3 regions of the Undibacterium sp. GW821-FHT07F11 genome follow, and region 3 is predicted to be linked to each of the others. Evidence: predicted binding sites of a transcription regulator. Region 3 holds the regulator's gene; each other region holds the start of a gene.

Region 1 (8,081 bases), on a different contig from region 3:
CACTGGTGTGAATGGTGCTGGCAAGACCACCACGATAGGCAAGCTGGCCAAGCACATGCAAAGCCATCAGCAATCCGTTTTACTCGCGGCGGGCGACACCTTCCGCGCAGCAGCACGTGAGCAACTGACGATCTGGGGCGAACGCAATAATGTCACCGTCATCGCACAGGAATCTGGCGACCCTGCCGCAGTGGCTTTTGATGCAGTCGCCTCTGCCCGCGCCCGTGGTACGGATGTAGTGATGGTGGATACAGCAGGCCGCCTGCCTACCCAGCTACATCTGATGGAAGAATTGAAGAAAATCAAACGCGTCATCGCCAAAGGCATGGACGGTGCGCCACAAGAAGTCTTGCTCATCATCGACGGTAACACTGGTCAGAATGCCCTGGCCCAGGTCAAAGCCTTTGATGATGCCCTGCAATTGACTGGTCTGGTCATCACAAAGCTTGATGGCACTGCCAAAGGTGGCGTGCTGGCAGCGATTGCCAAGAACCGCCCTGTGCCCGTCTATTTCATAGGCATAGGTGAACAGATTGAAGACTTGCAACCGTTTAATGCACAGGAATTTGTTGACGCGCTGTTCAGCTAAATGTGACTGAGAACAAGCACAACAGCCATTGATGAAGCTCAAAAAGACCATACGCGACCATGATTGAATTTGAACACGTCAGCAAACAATATTCGCAAGATGTCTATGCGCTCAAGGATGTTTCATTATCGATTGCCGCCGGTGAACTGATCTTTCTGGCTGGCCCCTCTGGTGCTGGCAAGTCCACCTTGCTAAAGATGATCGCTGGCATAGAAAAGCCAACAGCGGGTACAGTCAAAGTGAATGGTCAGGACATAGGCAAACTGAAAAACAGCAGCCTGCCTTATTTGCGCCGCAAGCTGGGCCTGATTTTGCAAGATCAAAAACTATTGACTGACCGCCATGTACTGGCCAATGTCATGCTACCCATCATCGTTACCGGTGCTTCCCATAGCGAAGCCGAAACCCGCGCCCGCATAGCGTTGGAAAAAGTTGGCTTGCCTGATAAAGCTTATTCTTTGCCGCTGGCTTTATCCGGTGGAGAACAACAGCGCGTGGCGATTGCCCGTGCCATCGTCAACCGGCCACAGATCATTCTGGCGGATGAACCTACCGCCTTTCTCGATCGCGACAATGCCAACAAGGTATTGGGTGCGCTCAAGGCTTTCCAGAGCGCGGGGGTCACCTGCATTATCTCCAGCCATGATGAACAATTTCTCGATCAGGCCAGCCGCGTGATTTATCTCAGCCAGGGTCAGGTAGTCAGTACCTGGAAATCCTCGCTCGCCGCCTGATCCTGCATGACAGAATAATAAGGATGAATTCATGACCAACTGGTTCCGTCAGCATTTGTTTGCCATCAAGAGTGCGTTTGCCCATTTACGCGGCAGCCCTGGCAATTTCTTGTTCAATGTACTGGTTGTTGCGATTGCGCTGGCCTTGCCCATCGCTGGCCTGACCCTGATAGAGAATATACGCCCGATCTCTTCGCAACTATCAATAGAGCCTGAAATCAGTATTTTCGTCAGCCCGGACACGCCAAGGGCAACTGCTACTGCCTTGTCGATACCCTTGAAGAAATTGCTGAAAGAGAAAAACATCACGGCAAACTTGAGCTTCATCCCCAAGGACAAGGCACTCGCCAGCCTGGAGCAGTCATCCAATCTGGCCGAAGTCTTATCCACCCTGGGCGGCAATCCCTTGCCGGATGCCTATGTCTTGTCCATGTCGAATAATGAGGCTGGCAAGATAGAGGCGCTGGTAGAAGAAATCAAACAAATGCCTGATGTCGATGTAGTGCAACTGGACTCGGCCTGGGTCAAGCGCCTGGCAGCACTGGTGCAGATCATGCAACTGGGTTTGTTATTCCTGGCTGCCACGCTGGGTGTGGTGGTGGTGGTCGTGGTGTTTAATGCAACCCGTCTGCAAGTCATTTCACACCGGGCTGAAATTGCCGTCTCACGCCTGTTGGGGGCCACCAATAGCTTTATCCACAAACCTTATTACTATACCGGCGCATTGCTTGGCTTATTGGCGGGTGGCCTGGCACTGGGCCTGATCGCTGCATCACTGCAGCCTTTGAACAAGGCTATTGCTGAATTTGCTAAATTATATGCCTCAGAATTCCACCTTGCTCCGTTGGGTATCGTACAGAGCGCCATTCTCCTGGCTGTTAGCATGTTGCTAGGATTGGTAGGCGTTTTTCTGTCAGTAAGAAGACAACTGGCACGTGCAAGTTAAATTAATAGCTGCCATTGCAAAATAAATCTGGTTTTGTTTCGTCTACATGATGTTAGCGGTGCCTGCGTCAACGAAGTTGGCCGGGCGCCTTGATTTGCAACAGCCTCTTACAATTTGCATCAACAGGATTGCAACTTTCAAGCCTGAGCCGTATCTAAGCAATATAAATGTTGTAAATGAATGCTAGTTTTTCAATAGATTTATTTGATGAAGTTCATAGAATCTGATTATTAGCACTCTTCTCAAGAGAGTGCTAATATAGGAACTTGAAAGTGCCAAAAGGAGTAATTGATACTCTTAAGGCAGCAATAAGGAGGAAAAATGGCAACTACATCGACACAATTGATCCCTGCAACTGACAGCACAGCATTGGCCCTGGGCTTCAGTGGTACGCTGGGTAATATTGATGCCTATATCTCTGCAGTCAATCGTCTGCCCATGCTCACGCATCAGGAAGAGATCGACTTCGCAAACAAATTACGTAATGACAATGACCTGGCTGCCGCGCAGCAACTGGTTATGTCGCATCTGCGTCTGGTAGTGTCCATCGCCCGTGGTTACCTCGGCTATGGCTTGCCACATGCTGACTTGATTCAAGAAGGCAATATTGGCCTGATGAAAGCCGTCAAACGTTTTGACCCTGACCAAGGCGTGCGTCTGGTGTCCTATGCCATGCACTGGATCAAGGCTGAAATGCATGAATACATTTTGAAAAACTGGCGCCTGGTTAAAGTAGCAACGACCAAAGCCCAGCGCAAATTGTTTTTTAACCTGCGCAGCCATAAAGAAGGTCTGGACGCGATGACACCCAAGCAAATTGATGCCCTGGCATCGACATTGGATGTCAAACGCGAAGAAGTCATCGAAATGGAAATGCGTTTGTCCGGTCATGATATTGCCCTGGATGCGCCGACGGATGATGACGATGAGAAATTTGCCCCTATCGCCTATCTGAAAACGGAATCCGACGAGCCTACCCGTGTTCTGGAAACACGTCAGTATGACCGTCTGCAAAGCGAAGGACTGGAATCTGCCTTGTCCAAGCTGGATGCACGTTCGCGCCACATCATAGAATCACGCTGGTTGAAAAATGATGATGGTACAGGTGCGACCCTGCACGAGCTGGCCGATGAATACGGTGTCTCTGCCGAACGCATACGCCAGATCGAAAGCGCAGCCTTGAAGAAAATGAAGGGCAGCCTCAGCAGTTTTGCTTGATCAGACATGCACTAGCAATGAAAAAGGCACTCGCAAGAGTGCCTTTTGTTTTATACGCCGGATTTATACGGCAGTTCAGAGCAAGCTGCTCAAACTTATTTCAATAATATCTTCAAATCATGCGCAACAGGTTCTGCCCCCTGACCATGGCGCAAGAATAAGCGTATGCGCCCCTGAGGATCAAATACATAACTGCCGGCAGTATGGTCTACGGTATAACTACCCGGGGTTTTACCCTCTACCTTTTGATAAAACACCTTGAATTCTTTGGCGACCCTGGCTGTTGCCGCTGCATCGCCATACAAACCAAGGAAACGCTTGTCGAAATTGGGTACATAGCTGGCCAATAAAGTCTGGGTATCACGCTCAGGATCAAGCGTTACGAACAGTACCTGCACCTTGTCGGCATCAGCACCAAGCAGCTTCATGACATTGGCCATTTCCACCATGGTGGTCGGACACACATCCGGGCATTGGGTATAGCCAAAAAAAATGACGACAGCCTTGCCCTTGAAGTCTGCCAGGGTGCGCGCCTTGCCATTGTGATCTGTCAGGGCAAAGTCTTTGGCGTAATCAAGACCTGTCAGATCCGTGTTATTGAATTTTTCCTGCGCGGGATTGCAAGCCACCAGGGTCAGCAAACTCAGCGCCATCAGCATACTGGTCACATGCTTCAGAATTTTCATAGCTTGATATAGTGATCAATCAACAAGGCTGCGAATAGCAGGGACAGGTAGATGATGGAATAGGCAAAAGTCTTGCGTGCCAGTATGTCATCATAATGCTTGTAAATACGCCATGCATACCAGAGGAAAATCAGGCCAAGGATGATCGCGCTGACCAGATAAATCAGGCCACTCATATGCACCGCATAAGGCAGCATGGTAGTGGCAAACAGGGCAATGGTGTATAGCCAGATGTGGAAACGGGTAAATTCCAGACCATGGGTAATCGGCAACATCGGCAAACCAGAACGCGCATAGTCATCACGCCTGTACATCGCCAGTGCCCAGAAATGCGGCGGTGTCCAGATGAAGATGATCAACACCAGCAACCAGGCCTGCATCGGTACATCGTTTGCCACGGCTGCCCAACCCAAGGCTGGCGGCATGGCACCGGACAAACCACCGATAACGATGTTTTGCGGTGTCGCCGGTTTCAGGATGATGGTGTAAATAACGGCATAGCCGACAAAGGTAATGAAAGTCAGCCACATGGTCAGGGGATTGACCATCGTGTACAAGATCCACATACCCATGCCACCGATGACACCTGAGAAAACCAGAGTCTGTGGCACGGTGATTTCACCCTGGGCAGTCGCACGGCGCGCAGTTCTTGCCATGCGCGAATCAATTTCTTTTTCTACAAGGCAATTTACTGCAAAAGCAGCACCAGCCAGCAGCCAGATACCCACGGTAGCGGCAACAACGACACGCCAGTCCGGCAAGTCTGGCGTCGCCAGGAACATGCCGATGACGGCACAAAATACGGCAAGCTGGGTAACACGGGGCTTGGTCAAAGCCCAGTACTGAGCCAGGCGGTTGGAGGGCAAACTTAAAGTGGTCATGATCTATCTTTGGCAGCGGCAAGGCTCACATGCCTTATGCGGTAGTTTAACATGGTCAGCAAGAGCACGAGCATGGCGGCCATCCCATTATGCAAAACTGCCAGCAGCAAAGGCCAGGAAAAGAATACGGTAGAAACACCGATGATGAATTGGGCAAGAATCGCGAGCAAGAGATTGCGCCCCAGCTTTTCCAGCCCTGCAATCTTGCGTGCCCTGAGAGCAGTCCAGAGGCAGACAGCAACTACCAGCAGGGCAAAATTCCTGTGTACCCAGTGTATGGCAACCAGGGCATTGAAGGGCAGGTAATCACCACTCATGGTCTGACCTAGCTGACGCCAGAGACTGAAGCCATGCTCAAAGTCCATTGCCGGTATGGCTTGCCCATTGCACATGGGGTAATCATGGCAAGCCAGGGCAGCATAGTTAGTACTCACCCATCCACCCAGGGCGATTTGTACAAACACCAGTAATAAGGCCAGGCTGGCAGGCCATAGCATGCGCCTGCCATCTGAGGCACCAATGCTGGCGCTAACCAGGGATGAACTTTGCTGCTCCAGGCTGGCACTGAGCAGCGCCAGTAAGCCCATGCCCAGTATCAAGTGAGTGGTCACTATGACAGGTTGCAGCTTCAGAGTGACCGTCCAGGCACCGAAAGCGCCTTGCAGGCAGACAAAGAACAGCAAGAAGGTCGCCAGCCAGGGGCTGGACTCGAGTTGACGACGGCGCGCCCAGGCGATGCCCATCTGGGCAATGATCAGTATGCCCACACTCATGGCCAGATAGCGGTGCACCATTTCTATCCAGGCTTTTTGCAAAGTGACAGGACCGGTAGGCATGGCAATTTCAGCCGCCTTGATAGCCGCATGGGATTGCAAGGGATTGGCCTGGCCATAGCAACCCGGCCAGTCCGGGCAGCCGAGGCCAGAATCTGTCAGGCGAGTGAATGCGCCGAACATGATAAGTTCAAAGGTCAGCGTCACGGTCACCGCAATGAGCTTGCGGAATTTATTCTTTTCTTTGGATAAGAAAACCATAGCCGCCGGGATCACCGCGACCATGAGAGCTGTCAATGCAATCTGCAACCACATGATTCTTTTTTAACCTATCGCTGACGCACGCAATAACTTGCTGAGGTCTTTTTTAATTTTGTTGGGATCTGCATTTTTTTGATAACGCATCATCAGATTACCGCGTGGATCTATCAGGTAAATATGGTCGCTGATCTGGGTATCACTTTCAGTCGGCAACCAGGCTTTGAGGGCGGCAGCATCGACCTTGAGCATGCGCGCACCGTCATGCTGGCGTATCAGCATGGTATCGATAGGTGCATCATCAGTAATCAGCCAGACGCGCTCTATCCTGTCCATCTCCTTGCCCTGGGCAGTACGTAACTGGCGTATGTCATACATTCTTTTTTGGCAGGCATCGGCGCAGGCACCGCTATCCACCTGCACCATCAGCCACTTGCCTGCATAGGCTTCCAGGCCAATGACAGGATCTGTCGCGGCAGCACCCAGCAAGTGCCCAGCCAGTTTAGGCATGGGGTAATTGCGTGGATCAAGAATAGTGCCGTAATTGGTACGGCCACTGGGCTTGATGACATAGTAGGCCAGATAGGAAAAAATCATCGGGGCGGCACAAACAGCCAGCACCATCAATAATTTCCAGCGACCACGCGACTTTTTCTTTTCAGTTTTTTCCACGACGAAATCCAGTAACAACAAAAAATAAGAAGGCCATCAAGGCCAGTGCATACCATTGAAAGGCATAGCCTCTGTGCTTGTCGGCACCAGCCGAAGGCATGGGCCATTCACGCAAGAGACCATCGCCCTGCGCGGAAGTTTGTTCCAGCGTTTGCTCAAGTACAAAGGGATAAAAATCCCAGCGCGTTTGTTTTGCCAATGCTTCCACATCAATGTTCTGCAAGAGACTGCCCGGTTTGACAGCTTCGGCCTGACCGAGTTGCATGACGCGGTCCAGCTTGTCCCTGAGCATGCCTTCCAACACAACTTGACCACCTGGTGCCGGTACATCTGGCATATGCATGCGGTCACGTGCATCACGCGGATGCCAGCCACGTGCGATCAAAATATACTTGCTGCTATCAGCCAGCTTGAAAGGCATCAGCACATACAAACCCGCTTTACCCTGCAAGGGGCGATTATCCAGATACAGGGGCCATTCACGTATGAATTGCCCGCTGACTTGCAACTTGCGAAATGCCTGCAACTGATCAGGCGGCGTCTTCTCATTCAATACCAGGGCTGGCAAATGCTGGCGTTCAGCCATTTGCGCCGCCAGGCTTTCTTTTTCTTGCGCCCTGTGCGTCTGCCATTGCGCCAGAGAGATACCCAGGCTGACCAGCAGCAGGCAGGCAATAAACGGGATCAGGCGGAAGCGGAAGGAAATAGGCATTCAGGTATTAAGGTATTACAATGCAGGAGTCGATCAATCAAAAGCACCAACAATAGCTCAGTATGAAAATTCTTGTCGCCATCGCTTTTTTCCTCATCCTGTTCAGCCTGGGATCAGCCCTGGTTTATCTGATGAAAGACAAGGGAAAAAGCAATCGCACGGTCAAAGCACTGGCATTCCGGGTCGGGTTTTCCATCACCCTGTTTTTGCTGATCTTGCTGGCCAATCACTTTGGCCTGATACAGCCTACCGGCATCAGGTAATTTTGCGTTTACTGTCGCTTAAGCGCCAGTATCGTTCGCTGCTCAAGCACTTTCATATATGTAAAAAAGCCGCACTAACTGTGCGGCTTTTTTTACGCTACTGAAGCTTGCTTACAGCCAGTAGACAACAACGTACAGACCCAGCCAGACCACGTCAACAAAGTGCCAATACCAGGCAGCGCCTTCGAATGCGAAGTGATGCTCAGGTGTGAAATGGCCTTTCATGACACGGTACAGAACGACGGACAACATGATCGCACCCATGGTCACGTGGAAACCGTGGAAACCGGTCAGCATGAAGAAAGTGGAACCATAGATACCGGAAGTCAGTTTCAGGTTCAGTTCGCTA
Region 2 (8,081 bases), on a different contig from region 3:
AGCAGCTTGACGTGCGCGCAGCAGGGCAACGCCACCGCCAGGAACAACGCCTTCTTCTACGGCAGCGCGAGTTGCGTGCAGAGCATCTTCAACGCGTGCTTTTTTCTCTTTCATTTCAACTTCAGTTGCAGCACCAACCTTGATCACAGCAACGCCGCCTGCCAGTTTGGCAACGCGTTCTTGCAGTTTTTCACGGTCGTAGTCAGAAGTTGCTTCTTCGATTTGCGCGCGGATTTGTTTAACGCGTGCTTCGATACCAACAGCCTGGCCAGCGCCATCGATAACGGTGGTGTTTTCTTTACCGATTTCGATACGTTTAGCTTGACCCAGGTCAGCCAGAGTTGCTTTTTCCAGAGTCAGGCCAACTTCTTCAGCAATCACTTGACCGCCGGTCAGGATAGCGATGTCTTCCAGCATGGCTTTGCGACGGTCACCGAAGCCTGGCGCTTTAACAGCTGCAGTTTTCAGGATGCCACGGATGTTGTTCACAACCAGAGTTGCCAGTGCTTCGCCGTCTACATCTTCAGCGATGATCAGCAGTGGGCGGCCGGATTTTGCAACTTGTTCCAATACTGGCAGCAGGTCACGGATGTTCGAGATTTTTTTGTCGAACAACAGGATGAACGGGTTTTCCAGGATAACGGATTGTTTTTCTGGATTGTTGATGAAGTATGGTGACAGGTAGCCACGGTCAAACTGCATACCTTCAACGATGTCGAGTTCGTTGTCCAGGGATTTGCCGTCTTCAACAGTGATCACGCCTTCTTTGCCGACTTTGTCCATTGCCTTGGCAATGATGTCGCCGATGTTTGCATCGGAGTTGGCAGAGATGGAGCCAACTTGAGCGATTTCTTTGTTGGTTGTTGTTGGCTTGGACAAAGTTTTGATTTCAGCAACGATGGCTGTAACTGCTTTGTCGATACCGCGTTTCAAGTCAGTTGGGTTGAAGCCAGCTGCTACATATTTGAAACCTTCGCGAACGATGGCTTGTGCCAGAACTGTTGCTGTCGTTGTACCGTCACCAGCGTTGTCAGAAGTGCGGGAAGCCACTTCTTTCACCAGTTGTGCACCCATGTTTTCCAGCTTGTCTTTCAGTTCGATTTCTTTAGCTACAGAAACACCGTCTTTAGTGACTGTAGGCGCGCCGAAAGAGCGTTCCAGAACTACGTTACGGCCTTTAGGGCCCAGAGTTACTTTAACTGCGTTCGCCAGGATGTTGACGCCATTGACGATTTTCGCACGTGCGTCATCACCAAAAATTACTTGTTTAGCTGCCATATTAATTCTCCGAATTCTTTAATTGATATCGTGGATGCCGATTACTTCTGTACGACCGCGAAGATATCTTCTTCACGCATCACCAGAACTTCGTTGCCGTCAACTTTGACAGCCTGACCAGAATATTTACCGAACAAAACGCGGTCGCCAACTTTAACGTCCAGGGCGCGAACTGTACCGTTGTCCAGCAATTTGCCAGGACCAACTGCCAGTACTTCACCTTGATCTGGCTTTTCAGCAGCAGCGTCAGGCAGAACGATACCGGATGCGGTTTTTGTTTCTTGATCCAGGCGTTTCACGATCAGGCGATCATGCAGGGGACGAAGGTTCATACTAGCTCCTTTAAATTTGCGAGTAATTACTATTGGAATTCAATTAAGCTGGGGAAAGACTTGTTAGCACTCTCTCCCAACGAGTGCTAAGTATATGGGCGGGGGGCAGGCTTTTCAAGAGCTAAAAAAGGGATAAACTAATATTTCTTTAATAATCAGTGACTTAGTTATGATTTAGTTGTGTTTTGGCATTGATGTTTGATTGCATTTTCCAGTACGGATTATTTTTGCACAGCTTGAAATGTATTTTTAATATCGTATTGCAGCTGAGCAAATATCAATTTACTCAGCTTTGTACTGTCAACTGGTTATTGGACGCTACACAATCGTCAATGTTACCGGGCCAGCCAGGACTGAGTAGGCATCATTGTATAAATACCAAAGCGCATAATTGCCCGCTGCGAGGCTGGCGGTATTGAGCGTCACGCTGCCCTGACTATTGCCGGCATATTCCCATTCCAGTGAATTGACATTACCTGGCACAGCACCGGCTGCGTATATACCTATCCAGTTCTTGACGCTGACTTGTGCTGGTAATGCCGCGTAGGAGGCAACGACATTGCTGCCGCGCGAGATGCGCGGTGTGGTGGTCAGGCGGGTGCTGTTAGCTTGGCGGCCGATCAAAGGGTCTGTGCGATTGTTATTACTGTTGTTACCCACGGCTTCAACATGACCGGCTACCCGGCGAAAAAACTGGCTGTCGGCGCTGCTGATGATGCTGAAGTCATACCAGCCAAAACTGTTGATCAATGGGTATTCCAGCCGCAAACTCTGGCCACCTGCCAGCGAATAAGTATTTGCCAGGCTGCCATAGGCATTGTCGCTGACGGTGAAATTGCAGGGTTGGACATTGTCGAGATTGGATAGTGTGAGCACCAGCTTGCCACTGTTGTTATCGTGAGCTGCCTGCACCTCAGGCTTGACGATGGCTGTACTGTTGCCGCGCCATTCACGCATCAAACCATTCGGGCCATAGGCGCTGAGCTGGTAAGTATCAGTACTCCAGTTCCAGGTTTCTTTCTGGATTTGCTTGCCAGCTTCAACGGTGTAATACCAGGGGCCACCAGTGCGTATCTTCGAATACACGATAAATGCAGCGCCAGCGTTGCCGTTATTGATGAAATTGACTTCCAGTTGCCTGCTGTTGCTGACCCTGGCCTGTGCTTCCAGCAGATAAGGCAGTCGGCAGGCCGGGCGCGGCCCCTGCGCCTGTGGGTAGGCTTCCTGACGCGGCTGGCTCTGGTTGACGGGTGGCACTGGATAAGGCTTGCCATTGACAGGAACATAAGCTGCAGTTTTTGGTACCGTCATTGGCCAGTTTTGATCAGGGGATTTGAAATCAAATGCAGAAGTCAAATCGCCACAGACCGTGCGTCGCCATGGCGATATCTGTTTACAACTGACTGCGGCCCTGTCTTTGCCCAGGCCATTGACCAGCCATTCTTCAAGAAAGCGCAACTTTGATGTGTGGTCAAAAACCTGGGAGCAAACCTTGCCGCCTTTGCTCCAGGGCGAGATCACCAGCATGGGCACGCGTGGGCCCAGCCCAACCGGTTCATTGCCGTATTTTTCATAAATGCCATTGTCGGCCAGCGTGGACCGACCCATGGCAGTGGTGATAGGCGGGATATGGGGTGGCACATGATCAAAGAAACCGTCGTTCTCGTCATACATCAGTAAAAACACCGTTTTGGCCCATACATCAGGCTCTGCCACCAGCGCAGCCAGCAAGCGTGCGGTCAGGTTTTCACCCGCATTGGGGGAGTTGGGTGAATGCTCGGTGTAATCATTCGGTGCGCATATCCAGGATACTTGCGGCAAGCGTTTATTGCGCACATCATCTGCAAAAGCGCTGACCAGGCCGTCCCCCTTGCTGCCACCTGCGCTTGCACCGGGTGCCATGCTGCGTGCTTTCTGATATAACGGCGAGCTGCTGTTTAACCTGCTGCCGTCTGCATTGACGCGGAAATTCTTGAAGTAGGCGAGGTAGTTGTCGCCGTAATTATCCCACTCCTGATACACCTTCCAGCTCACCTGATTGGCTTCGAGTACTTCGGCATAGGTCTGCCAGTTGGGGGCGCCAGCTGTAACAGCGGCAGAGATATCGTCATTGGCCGGGTCGGCATTGTAATAGCCCTTGGCATCTATGTTATACAGGCTGCCCATGGCACCTAACCAGCCCTGGCTGGTACCCGTCAGCGAATACATGCGGTTGGGGTCAGTCGCACCAAAGATCGAACAATGATAGGCATCGCAAATGGTGAAAGCATCTGCCAATGCGTAGTAAAAGGGCAGGTCGCCACGGTCAAAATAACCCATGGTTTGTACCGTTTTTTTGCTGACCCAGGCATCCCAGCCTTGCCAGGTTTGTTGCGAACCTTTCCATGAGTGATTGGTGCCTACCGACAGCGCGCTGGTGTTCCTGGCGTCGAAATGAAAAGGCAGGACACTGCCACCAGCAGGATTGGGTTGTTGCCAGACTGGTGCGCCATTTGGCAAGCTGATGGCACGCGGATCATCGAAGCCACGCACACCGGCGAGGGTGCCAAAGTAATGATCAAAGGAGCGGTTTTCTTGCATGAAAATCACCACATGGCCAACATCTGCCAGCGTACCAGTGACATCGTTCGCCGGTATGGCGAGAGCCTGTTGTACTAGCCCGGGTAACATGCTGGCACCCGCACTTGTGGCTGAAAATCGCAAAAACTTTCTGCGGCTGTCTGAAATCATTGCTTATCCTTTTTCATTTAAGTTTAGCGTTTAACCAGTGCTTAATACTGTATGAAAATATATTTAAAATATTTCAACGGTATGACAGTGTCGGTTTGGAAAAATGGAATCAGCTATGCTGGCCTTCAGTAGTTTGATGGGTTTATTATTTTGGTTGATTAACCAAAATAAGCTTGTGATTTGAGTGTTGATGCGTTAAGCTTTCAATATTGGTTGATTGTCCAATATTAAGGCTTGACATGAGTACTGTTTTGATCCCCGCTTCTATTCCTGTTCCTGACATGGTCAGGCGTTCCCGCGTGGTGTTGATGACTGGGGGCATGGGTTGCGGCAAATCTAGTGCTGCGGCTGGTTTTCTCAAGCTGGGTGTGCCGGTTATTGATGCAGATATGGTGGCACGCAAGATACACCAGGACAGCCAGCATCCGGCAATGGCAGAAATAGCTTTGGTATTGCCCAGGTTGCTGACGGATGCTGGTCGCTTGCGACGTGGCATTTTACGTACAGTACTGATCAATGATATTGATGCAAATCGCTGCTTGCGTAAATTGCTGCAACCCTATGTATTACAGGCCATGTGGCAGTGGACCATGCAGCAAACTACAGCGTATGTCATTTGGGAATCAGCATTGCTGCCTGATGAAGTTGATGGCTTCGTGTACGATAGCGTCTTGCTAATGCAGGCGGATGAGGAAACGCGCCTGCAGCGCCTGCGTCGTCGTAGTCCTGAATGGACGGAAGCGGAGATACGGCAGGTTTTTCAGATGCAGGCACAGGAATATGCTCTGCGGAGACGAGCCCATGATCTGATCGTCAAGATAATCAATCGGGGCAGCATCGCAGAACTGGAACAAGAAGTCTTGCAGCAGCATCTTATTTATATGGAACATTGGGGTACACAATGAAAAAAATCGCATTCTCTGGCACCCTTGATCCCATCACCAATGGCCATCTGTGGGTGATACAAGAAGCCAGGGCATTGGCTGATGAAGTCGTGGTCTTCATTTCTGAAAACCCGGGCAAGAAGCCGCAGTTTTCTGCTCCTGAACGCAAAGACATTATTGAGCGAAGCGTGGCCGAATGTGGCTGGCACAATGTCAGCGTCGTCATCGTCAAGGGCGATTACACTGCCCGTGCCGCCAAGCGGCATGGCATAGAGTACCTGGTGCGTGGCATACGCAATACATCAGACTTCGATTATGAAAACCTGATACAGCAAACCAATGTCGATGTGCTGGATGGTGCGAAGACGATCTTTGTCATGCCACCGCGTGATTTGGGCTCTGTCAGCTCCAGTTTCGTGCGTGCCTTGCAAGGACCGGTGGGCTGGCACTGGACGGTAAAAAAATTCATGCCCATGCCAGCCTACATTGCCTGGATTAAAAGCTGGCTGCGCACTGACTGGCAAAAACTCTGGGAAGCAGAGGCTGATGTCGACAGCGCCAAGCTGGACCACTGGTTTGACTACCTGACGGGGGATGACGCCTACGGTGGCGCGCGCCGGACTTATCATAATCTTGATCATCTGGTGCATGGCCTGAGTGAAATCTCTGCCTGGGCGAGCAATACCGGCGCCAGCAAGTTGGATGTGGCGATATTGAAAAAAGCTTTCTGGTTCCATGATGCGGTCTATGGTGGTGAGCATGCCGGTTTGTCGAATGAAGAGCAAAGTGCCAGATTGTGGCTGGATGCGAGCCTGGGTTCACAGCATGCACAGGAAGTAGCCGACCTGATACGGGTGACGGATCACTTCCAGAGTGCAAACCTGAATCATCCACTGAAGGACGGCATGTTGGGCGTTGATCTGGCGATACTGGGCCAGGCAGCAGATACCTATGATGCCTATGCAGCGGCAGTAAGGCTGGAATACAGTCATGTCGATGACGCCACTTATCAGGCGGGCAGGGCGCGGGTATTGAGCCATTTCGAGGCACAGGCGGAAGCGGGCAAGTTGTTTGCCGATGCCTGGTTCGCTGATCTGTACACCAGCCAGGCACTGGTGAATATCAGACGAGAAAAAGCGCTGTTGAAATAAGTAGCCTCCAAAGCAGTATTTATCTCCATGACACATCCAGGCTCATTCACATAAATGTGAGTTTTTGTGAATGAGCAACTTTTCACATCTGAAAACCGCGAAAATAGAGTCTCAGTAAAAAACTGTCGATTCACTGTACTGATGCGTGAATTTAAGACAGGCACTTGTCCGGTCTGCATTTATTGCTGTCGCATGATTGCAAGACCTGATGCGCGGAGGCAAGGATGTGGATATATCGTTTGGGTTTAAGCCTGTTGGCCAGCATGATGTTGTTCATGCCTTGCGTGGCCCTGGCTATGACAGTCACCTTCCTTAACCCGGGAAAATCGGATGAAATTTATTGGGTCACAGCCAGCAACGGTATGACGGCTGCTGCCCGCAGCCTTGGCATACATCTGGAAGTGATTTATTCTGAGCGTGATCATTTAAAGACGCTGGAATACGCCAGACAAATCGCGGCACGCCCTGCGAACAAGCGGCCTGATTATGTAATCTTGTCGAATGATTATGCTGTTGGCGCCGAAGCCTTACGCATACTGGATGCGGCAGGTATCAAGACTTTTTTCGCCTATAGTGGTATCAATGATGCCGGTGACAGAGAAAAAACCGGCTTGCCACGTCAATTGTACAAAGGCTGGCTGGGTGTGCTGGAACCGCAGGCCGAAGATGCCGGTTACCTGACTGCGCGTGCGCTGATACAGCGTGGCAAGGCCGAAAAAATGTTCAGCTCCGATGGCAAATTGCATATGCTGGCGATTGCCGGGGACAGGTCTACCGCCACCTCGTATAAGCGTAATGAAGGCATGCGCAAAGCAGTAGCAGAAGCGAATGTGGTATTGGACCAGGTTGTGTATGGCGACTGGAATCGTGCCAAGGCGCAAGAGCAGAGCGTCTGGCTGTATCAACGCTATCCCCAGACCAGGCTGATCTGGGCCGGGAATGATTTAATGAGCTTTGGTGCGATGGAAAGCTGGCGCGTTCGTGGTGGCAAGCCTGGGCGCGACGCACATTTCAGTGCCATCAATACTTCGGCTGAAGCTTTTACTGCACTGGAGTCTGGCAGCCTCACGGCCCTGGCTGGTGGTCATTTCATTACTGGTGCGTTTGGTCTGGTGATGCTGTATGACTATCACCATGGCAAGGACTTTGCGGATGAAGGTCTGGAGCAAAACAGGTCCATGTTCATTTTATTCACACCAGAAGAAGCCAGACGTTTCCAGCAATTATTCGGGGCGCAGAATTTTGATAAAGTGGATTTTAAAAAGTTCAGCAAATTCCTTAATCCTGCCATCAAAAAATATGATTTCAGTTTCCGCAAATTATTGACCGAGTCAGATCCACGTAAATGAGCAATCAAGCCTTGCAACCGATCGCCAATTTGTTGATACGCCGTGTCTTCAAATGGGTCATCCTGTGCGTGGTGTGTATCAGCAGTTTGCAAGCCTGGCTCAACTACCGGGCAATAGAAGAAAACTTCAATATGACTGTGAATGATGTGGCCCATGCCCATCTTCCTTTGTTGTCGGTCGCTATCTGGGATATAGAGCCGCAAACCATACAAAAGCAGATTGCATTAATCCTGAAAAATAAAACGATTTCTTATGTCTCTATCAAGGCCAGTACCGGGCAACAGTTTATCGGCGGCGATGTCAATGGCCTTGCCAATGGCCAGCATATGAAATTTGACATACCAGCACCCGCAGATG
Region 3 (8,081 bases):
TCCTGGGGATTTTGCCGTGTGAATATTCAGGTTCTTTAAGGAAGCGCATGATGTATTTTTTTTCTTAAGATGCCAATAATTCTCTGGCGTGTTTGCGCGTAGTCGCTGTAATTTCTATGCCGCCCAGCATGCGGGCAATTTCTTCCACTCTCTGCTTATTATCGAGTGCTTCTATCTGCGAAACGGTTTTGCCATTCTGGTTGGCTTTGCTGACCTGGAAGTGCTGGTTAGCCTGACTGGCTACTTGTGGTAGATGCGTCACACACAAGACTTGCCTGTCTTGTCCAAGACGTTTCAATAAGCGTCCAACCACTTCAGCCACGCCACCACCTATGCCGCTATCAACTTCATCAAATATGAGGGTAGGGGTGGCCGTAGCACAAGAGGTGATAACAGAAATCGCCAGCGAGATACGTGCGAGTTCACCGCCAGAGGCCACCTTGGCCAATGGCCTTGCCTGCACACCTGCATGGCCTGCCACGAGAAATTCCACTTGCTCCAGACCATAGCCGGCTGGTTCGACCGGGTTCAGGGCGACCGAGAAACTGCCGCCGCCCATGCTCAAGTCTTGCATTGCCGTGGTTACTGCTGCGCCCAGGTCCTTGGCAACTTTTTGTCTGGCCCTGCTGAGTTTTTCTGCGGTTTGCAGGTAAGCCAGCCTGGCTTTTTCTTCCTGTGCTTTCAGGGCATCCATGTCAGTCGCATTGGATAGTTGTGCCAACTGGGCAGACAGCGTGGCAAATTCTTCATGCAGTTTTTCTGGTGCGACGTGAAAGCGCCTTGCCGTGGTGTGTATTGCTTCTACACGGTTTTCCACGACGCGCAGGCGGGCCGGGTCAAGTTCGGTGCGGCTCAGGTAAACATTGAGTGCATAAGTGGTTTCCTGCAAGTTGATGCAGGCAGATTCCAGCGCATCGGTGACGGGTTTGAGCGCTGCATCGTAATCGATAAGCTTCAACAGCTTTTGCTGGATGGCAGTCAGTTGCGACAAGACCGGATGCTCGGATTCAGAAATCAATGCCGCCGCTTCCTGACCAGCTTCGAGCAGGCTGGCGGCATGGGCGAGGCGGCTGTGCTCCTGGCTGATGCTTTCCCATTCGCCTGGTTTGATTTGCAATTTATCGAGTTCACCAACTTGCCATTCCAGGCGCTCGCGCTCTTGCAATACGCTCTTGGCATTGGTTTCAAATTCTTCGCGTTGCTTGCTGATGTTACGCCACGCCCGGTAACGCAAACCTGCTTCTGTGACTTGTTCTTGCAAGCCGCCTTGCATATCCAGTAAATCGCGTTGCGCTTCAGTTTTCAGCAATGACTGATGTGCATGCTGGCCGTGAATATCCACCAGCATGTCGCCAATCTCGCGCAATTGGCTTACTGTGGCGGTGATGCCATTGATCCATGCTTTTGAGCGGCCTGCATTATCGATGGTACGGCGCAAGATCAAAGGCTGGTCCTGGTCAAAGAATTCATGTTCTTTGAGCCATGCTGCAAGAATCTCATTGACGGCAAATTCCGCGCTGATATCAGTTTTGCTGGCAGACTCGCGCACCATGCTGGCATCACCCCGTCCACCCAAGGCCAGGGTCAGGGCATCGATGAGGATGGATTTACCAGCACCGGTTTCTCCGGTCAGCACACTGAAGCCGGAAGAAAATTCAAGTTCCAGCGTATCGACAATGACAAAATCACGAATGGCAAGCGTGCGCAACATAATGGGCTGACATGAAGGAATTTGTTAAGAAAACAGGGCTGGACTATATGGTATATGACCCGGTATATGGCCCAGCATAGCGAAATCGCTATTCTAGCAACAGCCTGTGACTTCTGTGTTCGTAAGAGTGGGTTTGGTACGCTTAATAAGTTACTCAATAGGATACCTACTTAGTTGGGTACTTACTCAGTAGATTAATTCAGCGCACCCTCTACGGATGGATATTCATTCCAGTGCAATTTTTCGCGCAGAGTGTTGTAATAATTCCAGTCCTGAGGATGAAGAAAGGTCACTGTATGAGCAGAACGATTGACGATGATCCTGTCCTGATGCTGCAGGCTGGCAAAATTTTGCATATCAAAGTTCAGGCTGATATCGCGCCCAGCCACGATGGTGATGACGATTTCACTACTGTCTGGCAAAACGATGGGCCGGTTCGATAAGGCATGCGGTGCAATCGGCACCATCGCAATGCCGGATAAGCTGGGGTGCAGCAAGGGGCCGCCAGCAGAAAGCGCATAGGCCGTAGAGCCAGTTGGTGTCGAGACGATAAGGCCGTCTGAACGCTGGTTGTACATGAAGTGCCCGTCTACCTCAACGCGCAGTTCCACCATGCCTGAGCCAGCACCACGCGACACCACAATATCATTGAAAGCCACGCCACTGAAAATCTGGTTGCCATCACGGGTAACGATAGCCTGTAACAGGCTGCGCCGTTCAGACACATATTTGCCATTCAGCATTTCTGTGATGACAGGGATTTTGCGGTCGAGCGCAATATCTGTGATAAAACCCAGCCTGCCCTGATTGATGCCGATCAGCGGGATATTATAGGGAGCCAGTTGCCGCGCTATACCCAGCATGGTGCCATCACCGCCAACCACGATGGCAACGTCCGCCAGCTTGCCTATCTCTGGCACGGGCATACTGCTGAATTCACTTAACTGCAGGTATTGCGCCGTTTCTGCTTCGATGACGACACGATGTCCCTCGCTCGCAAGAAAATTGGCCAGCTCCTTAATCGAGTCGGCAATGCCTGCCGCATTAGATTTTCCAACAAGTGCAATGGTTTTGGCCTGTACTGTCATAAACAAAGGTAGGGTGACATGATGGCTAAGATTAGAACATAATTAGGACATCAATGAATGGAATGAGTGCTCTTTATGGCAATTAAAGCAGTTTTGCTGGATCTGGATGATACTTTGTGGCCGGTTGCACCGGTAATTCGCCATGCCGAATCAGTGTTGCAGCAATGGATGCATGAGCATGTACCCGTCGTGGCGCAAAATTACAATATGGAAAAATTGCGCGAGCGCAGGAATGTGCTGGTAGCGAGCGACCAGCGTTTTCAATACGATTTATGGGCCTTGCGGCATACCCTGTTGAAGCAGGTGTTTGATGAGCATGGCGTGGCAGCCGATAAAGCCGACCAGGCCATGGCGGTATTTGCCGATGCCAGGAACAAAGTCGATTTGTACAGCGATGTCAAACCGGCTTTACAGGCCCTGCAAGAAAAACTGCTGCTGGGCACTGTCTCAAATGGTTTTGCCGATTTGCAGGCGATAGGCCTGGCGCACCATTTCAAGGTGTCTATCGCTGCCTTTCGCTTTGGCTGTGCCAAACCTGATCCCAGGATATTTCTGGCTGCTTGCCAGGAATTGGGTCTGGCCCCGCAAGAGGTATTGTACGTAGGTGATGATTTATTGCTTGATGTGCAAGGTGCGCAACAGGCGGGATTAAAAGGCGGCTGGATGAACCGCCAGGGTTTAAAAATTGAAGATGAGCGCCATCTGCATATCAAGCCGGATGCAGAATTTGCCAATCTGCATGACCTGACTCTATGGCTGTGAATTTTTCTATGTTCATGTCAGTCATGAACGCATAAAATGAAACCATGCAACTAGATATCCGCGCACAAACTTTATTAAAAGCCCTGGTCGAGCGTTATATCGCCGATGGCCAGCCTGTGGGGTCTCGCGCCTTGTCAAAAATATCCGGTCTGGAGTTATCGCCAGCGACGATACGCAATGTCATGGCGGATCTCGAAGAAATGGGCTTTGTCGCTAGCCCGCATACTTCTGCGGGCCGTATCCCCACCCCCAGAGGTTATCGTGTCTTCGTTGATAAGTTGCTGACTGTGCAAGATATCAATGGTGCAGGTATGGATTCGCGCCTGCAATCGAGCCTGCAATCGAATATGAATGCACAGCCGCCGCAAAAACTGATTGCGAATGCGGCGCAAATCTTGTCTTCCTTGACGCAGTTTGCCGGTGTCGTCATGACCCCGCGTACTGAGTCGATTTTCCAGCAAGTTGAATTCTTGCGTCTTTCAGAAAAACGTATTTTACTGGTGGTCGTCACTCCAACAGGCGAAGTCCATAACCGCTTGCTGTTGACGGATGTTGATTACACACCCACCCAGCTGGTGCAGGCAGCCAATTACCTGAACCAGAACTTTGGCGGCCTTAGTTTTACCGATGCACGTACCCGTATCAATAGTGAGTTGCGGCAATTGCAAAATGACATGACCAGACTCATGCAGGCGGCTGTTGAAGCAGGCAGCAATGCCATGGATGAAGATAATGACGAAGTCGTCATCTCTGGCGAGCGCAATTTGCTGAATGTGCAGGACCTGTCTTCGAATATGAGTTCCCTGCGCAAGCTGTTTGATATGTTTGAGCAAAAAAACAGTCTCATGCAACTGCTTGATGTCTCCAGCAAGGCAACCGGCGTGCAGATATTCATAGGCGGCGAGTCGCAACTGGTGCCCATGGAAGAAATGAGTATCGTCACTGCCCCTTACGAGGTGAACGGTAAAATAGTAGGTACCCTGGGTGTCATAGGCCCAACCCGCATGGCATATGAAAGAGTAATTCCTATCGTGGATATCACTTCGAAATTATTATCGAATGCATTAAGTCAATAAGCCGGGATGTCAACATGCCCAGACTGGCGTAGCAGCTTATTAAACATTTACGCGAATACAGATTGCCATGGACAAGAAAAACGCGAAGATTTTATTGATAGATGACAATGATGTAACCCGCGAAGTGCTCAGGGTCATATTGCGCAGCGAGGGGTATAACGTTGTTGGTGAGGCAACGGATGGCGGTGCTGGCCTGGAAATGGCAGTGAAGCTCAGGCCCGACCTGATCTTGCTTGATATTGTGATGCCCAAAATCAGCGGTACTGAAATTTTACCGCGTATCCGAGAACTGCTGCCAGATGCCCGGGTACTCATGGTGACAGCCAATAAAGATCAGGAAACCATCAATGAGGTAGTCAAAACCGGCATACATGGCTATATCCTCAAGCCATTTAATGCCCAAAAGATCATAGGTACTGTGGAAGCTGTTGTTACCAAGATCAATAAGTGAGTCTGGCGGCGCACAGGACATGTATATCCATCCCGGTGCGCTTGAAAACCAAATTTGAGAAATTGTTGTCTGACTTAAGCCTTATGCTCGCAATTCGGCTTGGTACAGTTGCCATAGATCGCCAGTGCATGTTCAGCAATCTTGAAGCCACGCTCCTGAGCTACCGTCTGCTGGCGTCGCTCGATTTCTTCATCAAAGAACTCTTCCACGCGACCACAATCCAGGCAAACCAGATGGTCATGGTGTGAACCCTCATTCAATTCAAAAATGGCTTTGCCAGTCTCAAAATGATTGCGGTTTAACAGGCCAGCCTGCTCAAACTGGGTTAGTACGCGGTACACAGTTGCCAGACCGACATCCATATTTTCATTCAGCAGGATCTTATATACATCTTCTGCTGTCAGATGACGAACCTTGCTGCTCTGGAAGATTTCCAGGATTTTCAGACGGGGCAGAGTGGCTTTCAGACCGCTGGCCTTGAGGTTGGGGGTGCTGTTTGTCATGTTTTCGATCAAAAAATTGCTATCTGCTTTATGATATCGGGTTTTAGGGCTTGTTGCTCAATTAAGAGGTTATCTATGCAACTGTTGTTTTCAGAATTAACACGGAAGAAGATGAGCCGTGTAGCGGGTCTGGTAGTGCTGGCTTCTTTGACAGCATGCTCATCACCTATTCCCCTGCTGTCATCGGCTGACAAGACATCAGTATATGCAACATCGGGCACACCTGGTGATGCGAATGGTGCACAAGTGGTAGAGCCTACTGGTTTTGGCAAGGTATTGGCCTTTATTTCACCTTATCGCGTTTCCATACAGCAAGGTAATTTTGTTTCCCAGGAAATGGTGGCGCAATTAAAAGAAGGCATGACGCGCGAACAAGTGCGTTTTGTGCTTGGCACAGCCTTGCTGACCGATATGTTCCATGAAGACCGCTGGGATTATCCTTTCCGCCTGACCAAGCCGAATGGCGAGCGTATTACCAGCCGTGTTTCTGTGTACTTCAAGGATGGTACGGTAGCGAAGTTCGAAGGCGGTGGTAATTTGCCGACTGAAAAAGAATATCTGGCGCGCATCACTGAATCCGCACTGGGCCTGAACCGGGTGCAATCAGTAATAGAAACTGATGCGCCGAAGAAAAAAGATAAATAAGTCTTAAATAAGCCTAAAGAGAAATAAATCTAAAGAGAAATTAATACCAATGACTGCACTGAAAATCGCCGTGGCCGGGGCTTCTGGCCGTATGGGGAAAATGCTGGTCGAAGCGATCAGCAATGCGGATGATATGGTACTGGTTGGTGCCCTGGATGTGCCAGCTTCGCCAGCTCTGGGTACGGATGCGGCAGCCAGCTTGGGCAAGCCTTCTGGTGTCAGCATTACGGCTGACCTGTCCGCAGGCCTGGCGAATGCTGACTACCTGATCGACTTCACCCGTCCTGAAGGTACACTCAAGCATCTTGAATATTGTGCTGCGCATGGCATCAAGATGATCATAGGCACCACAGGCTTTGATGAGGCTGGCAAGGCAGCGATCGCCGCCGCAGCAGAAAAAACTGCCATCATGTTTGCGCCGAATATGAGTGTGGGCGTGAATGTCACCATGAAGTTGCTGGAAATGGCAGCCAAGAGCTTTGCAGAGGGGTATGACATCGAAATCGTCGAAGCCCATCACCGCTTCAAGGTGGATGCTCCATCAGGCACTGCCCTGAAAATGGGTGAAGTCATCGCCGATGCATTGGGCCGTGACCTCAATGAAGTGGGTGTCTTTGCCCGCGAAGGCGTGACTGGTGAACGCGATCCGTCTTCCATCGGTTTTGCCACTATCCGTGGCGGCGACATTGTTGGTGACCACACAGTCTTGTTTGCCGGCATAGGTGAGCGTGTAGAAATCAGCCACAAATCATCCAGCCGTGTGACTTATGCCCATGGCAGCCTGCGTGCAGCACGTTTCCTGCAAGGCAAATCTACAGGCCTGTATGATATGTACGATGTGCTGGGTTTGCGGTAGTGGGACTGACGCAAAACCGCCCCAGCAGCGTTGCAGCTCCTGGCCGTACTAAAGTACTGTCTTCATCGCTATGGTGTAGTCGGGGTTTCAGGCAACATGTTGCCTGCCGACGTAACGAACCTCTCTTGCAAGAGAGGTTTCTTAAGGCGATAGTCTTGCCGGGACAATTTTGCGTAAGTCCTATTTAGTTTTCGTTAATAACACAACATTTGCCTGACATTTAAATAAGTGAAATAAGCGGCGCACGCATGAATTCTGCAATTGCACATTACTGGGAACAGGCTGATGCCCTGGGTCATCTGGTCGGCTGGCTATTATTGTTGATGTCGGTACTGAGCTGGACATTGATCTTGATGAAGGGCTGGAGTTTCTGGCGCATCCGTAAGGCGGCGCCGGCAGTGCGTACATTCTGGCGCGCCCCCAGCCTGGCAGATGCCTTGTCGTCCTTGCGTCAGGCGGATCAATCCAAGGTATTCATCACTCTGGCAGATGCTGCGCACGCAGCAGGTGACACTGCACAGCGCAGCGCCACGCTGTCTGCCAGTGCCGGGCTTAGCGAAATCCTGACACGTAGCCTGCGTCAAGAATTGCAGGGGCTGACAGTCAAGCTGGAAACCGGCCTGAGCTTTCTCGCCTCAGTCGGTGCAACCGCTCCTTTTGTTGGCTTATTGGGAACGGTCTGGGGTATATACCGCGCCTTGACGGCAATCTCGTCCAATGGCGTAGTGCAAATCGACCAACTGGCAGGGCCGGTAGGTGAGGCCCTGATCATGACAGCGCTGGGTTTGCTGGTCGCGATACCTGCAGTGCTGGCTTACAACGCTTTTAACCGTGTCAACCGCATTACCCTGGCAGAGCTTGATGGTTTTGCTTTTGACTTGCATGCTCACATGAGCAAGGTTTGATACTTTCCAGAGATGACATTCGGTCAATTCCATACGCCGCGCGAATCTTCATCCCGCCCTTTGACTTCAATGGCGGACATCAAT

What was found. The regulator HrcA, encoded in region 3, represses chaperone genes, less so after heat shock. The targets are predictions, from matches to a motif close to TTAGCACTCNNNNNNNNNGAGTGCTAA.
Region 1: the regulator HrcA is predicted to act here: its motif matches at 2,500-2,526, upstream of rpoH (RNA polymerase sigma factor RpoH).
Region 2: the regulator HrcA is predicted to act here: its motif matches at 1,674-1,700, upstream of groES (co-chaperone GroES).

What each region holds. Positions count from the first base shown of each region.
Region 1 is NZ_JBWKQH010000006.1:246,018-254,098, reverse strand. Features, by position in the region: gene ftsY (signal recognition particle-docking protein FtsY) at 1-589, shown strand, start outside; gene AC07OI_RS16865 (cell division ATP-binding protein FtsE) at 649-1,323, shown strand; gene AC07OI_RS16860 (cell division protein FtsX) at 1,355-2,269, shown strand; gene rpoH (RNA polymerase sigma factor RpoH) at 2,591-3,487, shown strand; gene AC07OI_RS16850 (SCO family protein) at 3,583-4,146, opposite strand; gene cyoE (heme o synthase) at 4,170-5,054, opposite strand; gene AC07OI_RS16840 (COX15/CtaA family protein) at 5,051-6,142, opposite strand; gene AC07OI_RS16835 (SCO family protein) at 6,152-6,757, opposite strand; gene AC07OI_RS16830 (SURF1 family protein) at 6,744-7,469, opposite strand; gene AC07OI_RS16825 (twin transmembrane helix small protein) at 7,532-7,732, shown strand; gene AC07OI_RS16820 (cytochrome c oxidase subunit 3) at 7,844-8,081, opposite strand, start outside.
Region 2 is NZ_JBWKQH010000011.1:211,374-219,454, forward strand. Features, by position in the region: gene groL (chaperonin GroEL) at 1-1,278, opposite strand, end outside; gene groES (co-chaperone GroES) at 1,320-1,610, opposite strand; gene AC07OI_RS25565 (phosphocholine-specific phospholipase C) at 1,929-4,340, opposite strand; gene coaE (dephospho-CoA kinase) at 4,580-5,245, shown strand; gene coaD (pantetheine-phosphate adenylyltransferase) at 5,242-6,375, shown strand; gene AC07OI_RS25580 (ABC transporter substrate-binding protein) at 6,600-7,724, shown strand; gene AC07OI_RS25585 (GGDEF domain-containing protein) at 7,721-8,081, shown strand, end outside.
Region 3 is NZ_JBWKQH010000005.1:295,508-303,588, forward strand. Features, by position in the region: gene hemH (ferrochelatase) at 1-49, opposite strand, end outside; gene recN (DNA repair protein RecN) at 65-1,711, opposite strand; gene AC07OI_RS14665 (NAD kinase) at 1,906-2,799, opposite strand; gene AC07OI_RS14670 (HAD family hydrolase) at 2,875-3,561, shown strand; gene hrcA (heat-inducible transcriptional repressor HrcA) at 3,606-4,637, shown strand; gene AC07OI_RS14680 (response regulator) at 4,705-5,088, shown strand; gene fur (ferric iron uptake transcriptional regulator) at 5,163-5,591, opposite strand; gene AC07OI_RS14690 (outer membrane protein assembly factor BamE) at 5,703-6,236, shown strand; gene dapB (4-hydroxy-tetrahydrodipicolinate reductase) at 6,286-7,092, shown strand; gene AC07OI_RS14700 (MotA/TolQ/ExbB proton channel family protein) at 7,341-7,997, shown strand; gene AC07OI_RS14705 (ExbD/TolR family protein) at 8,010-8,081, shown strand, end outside.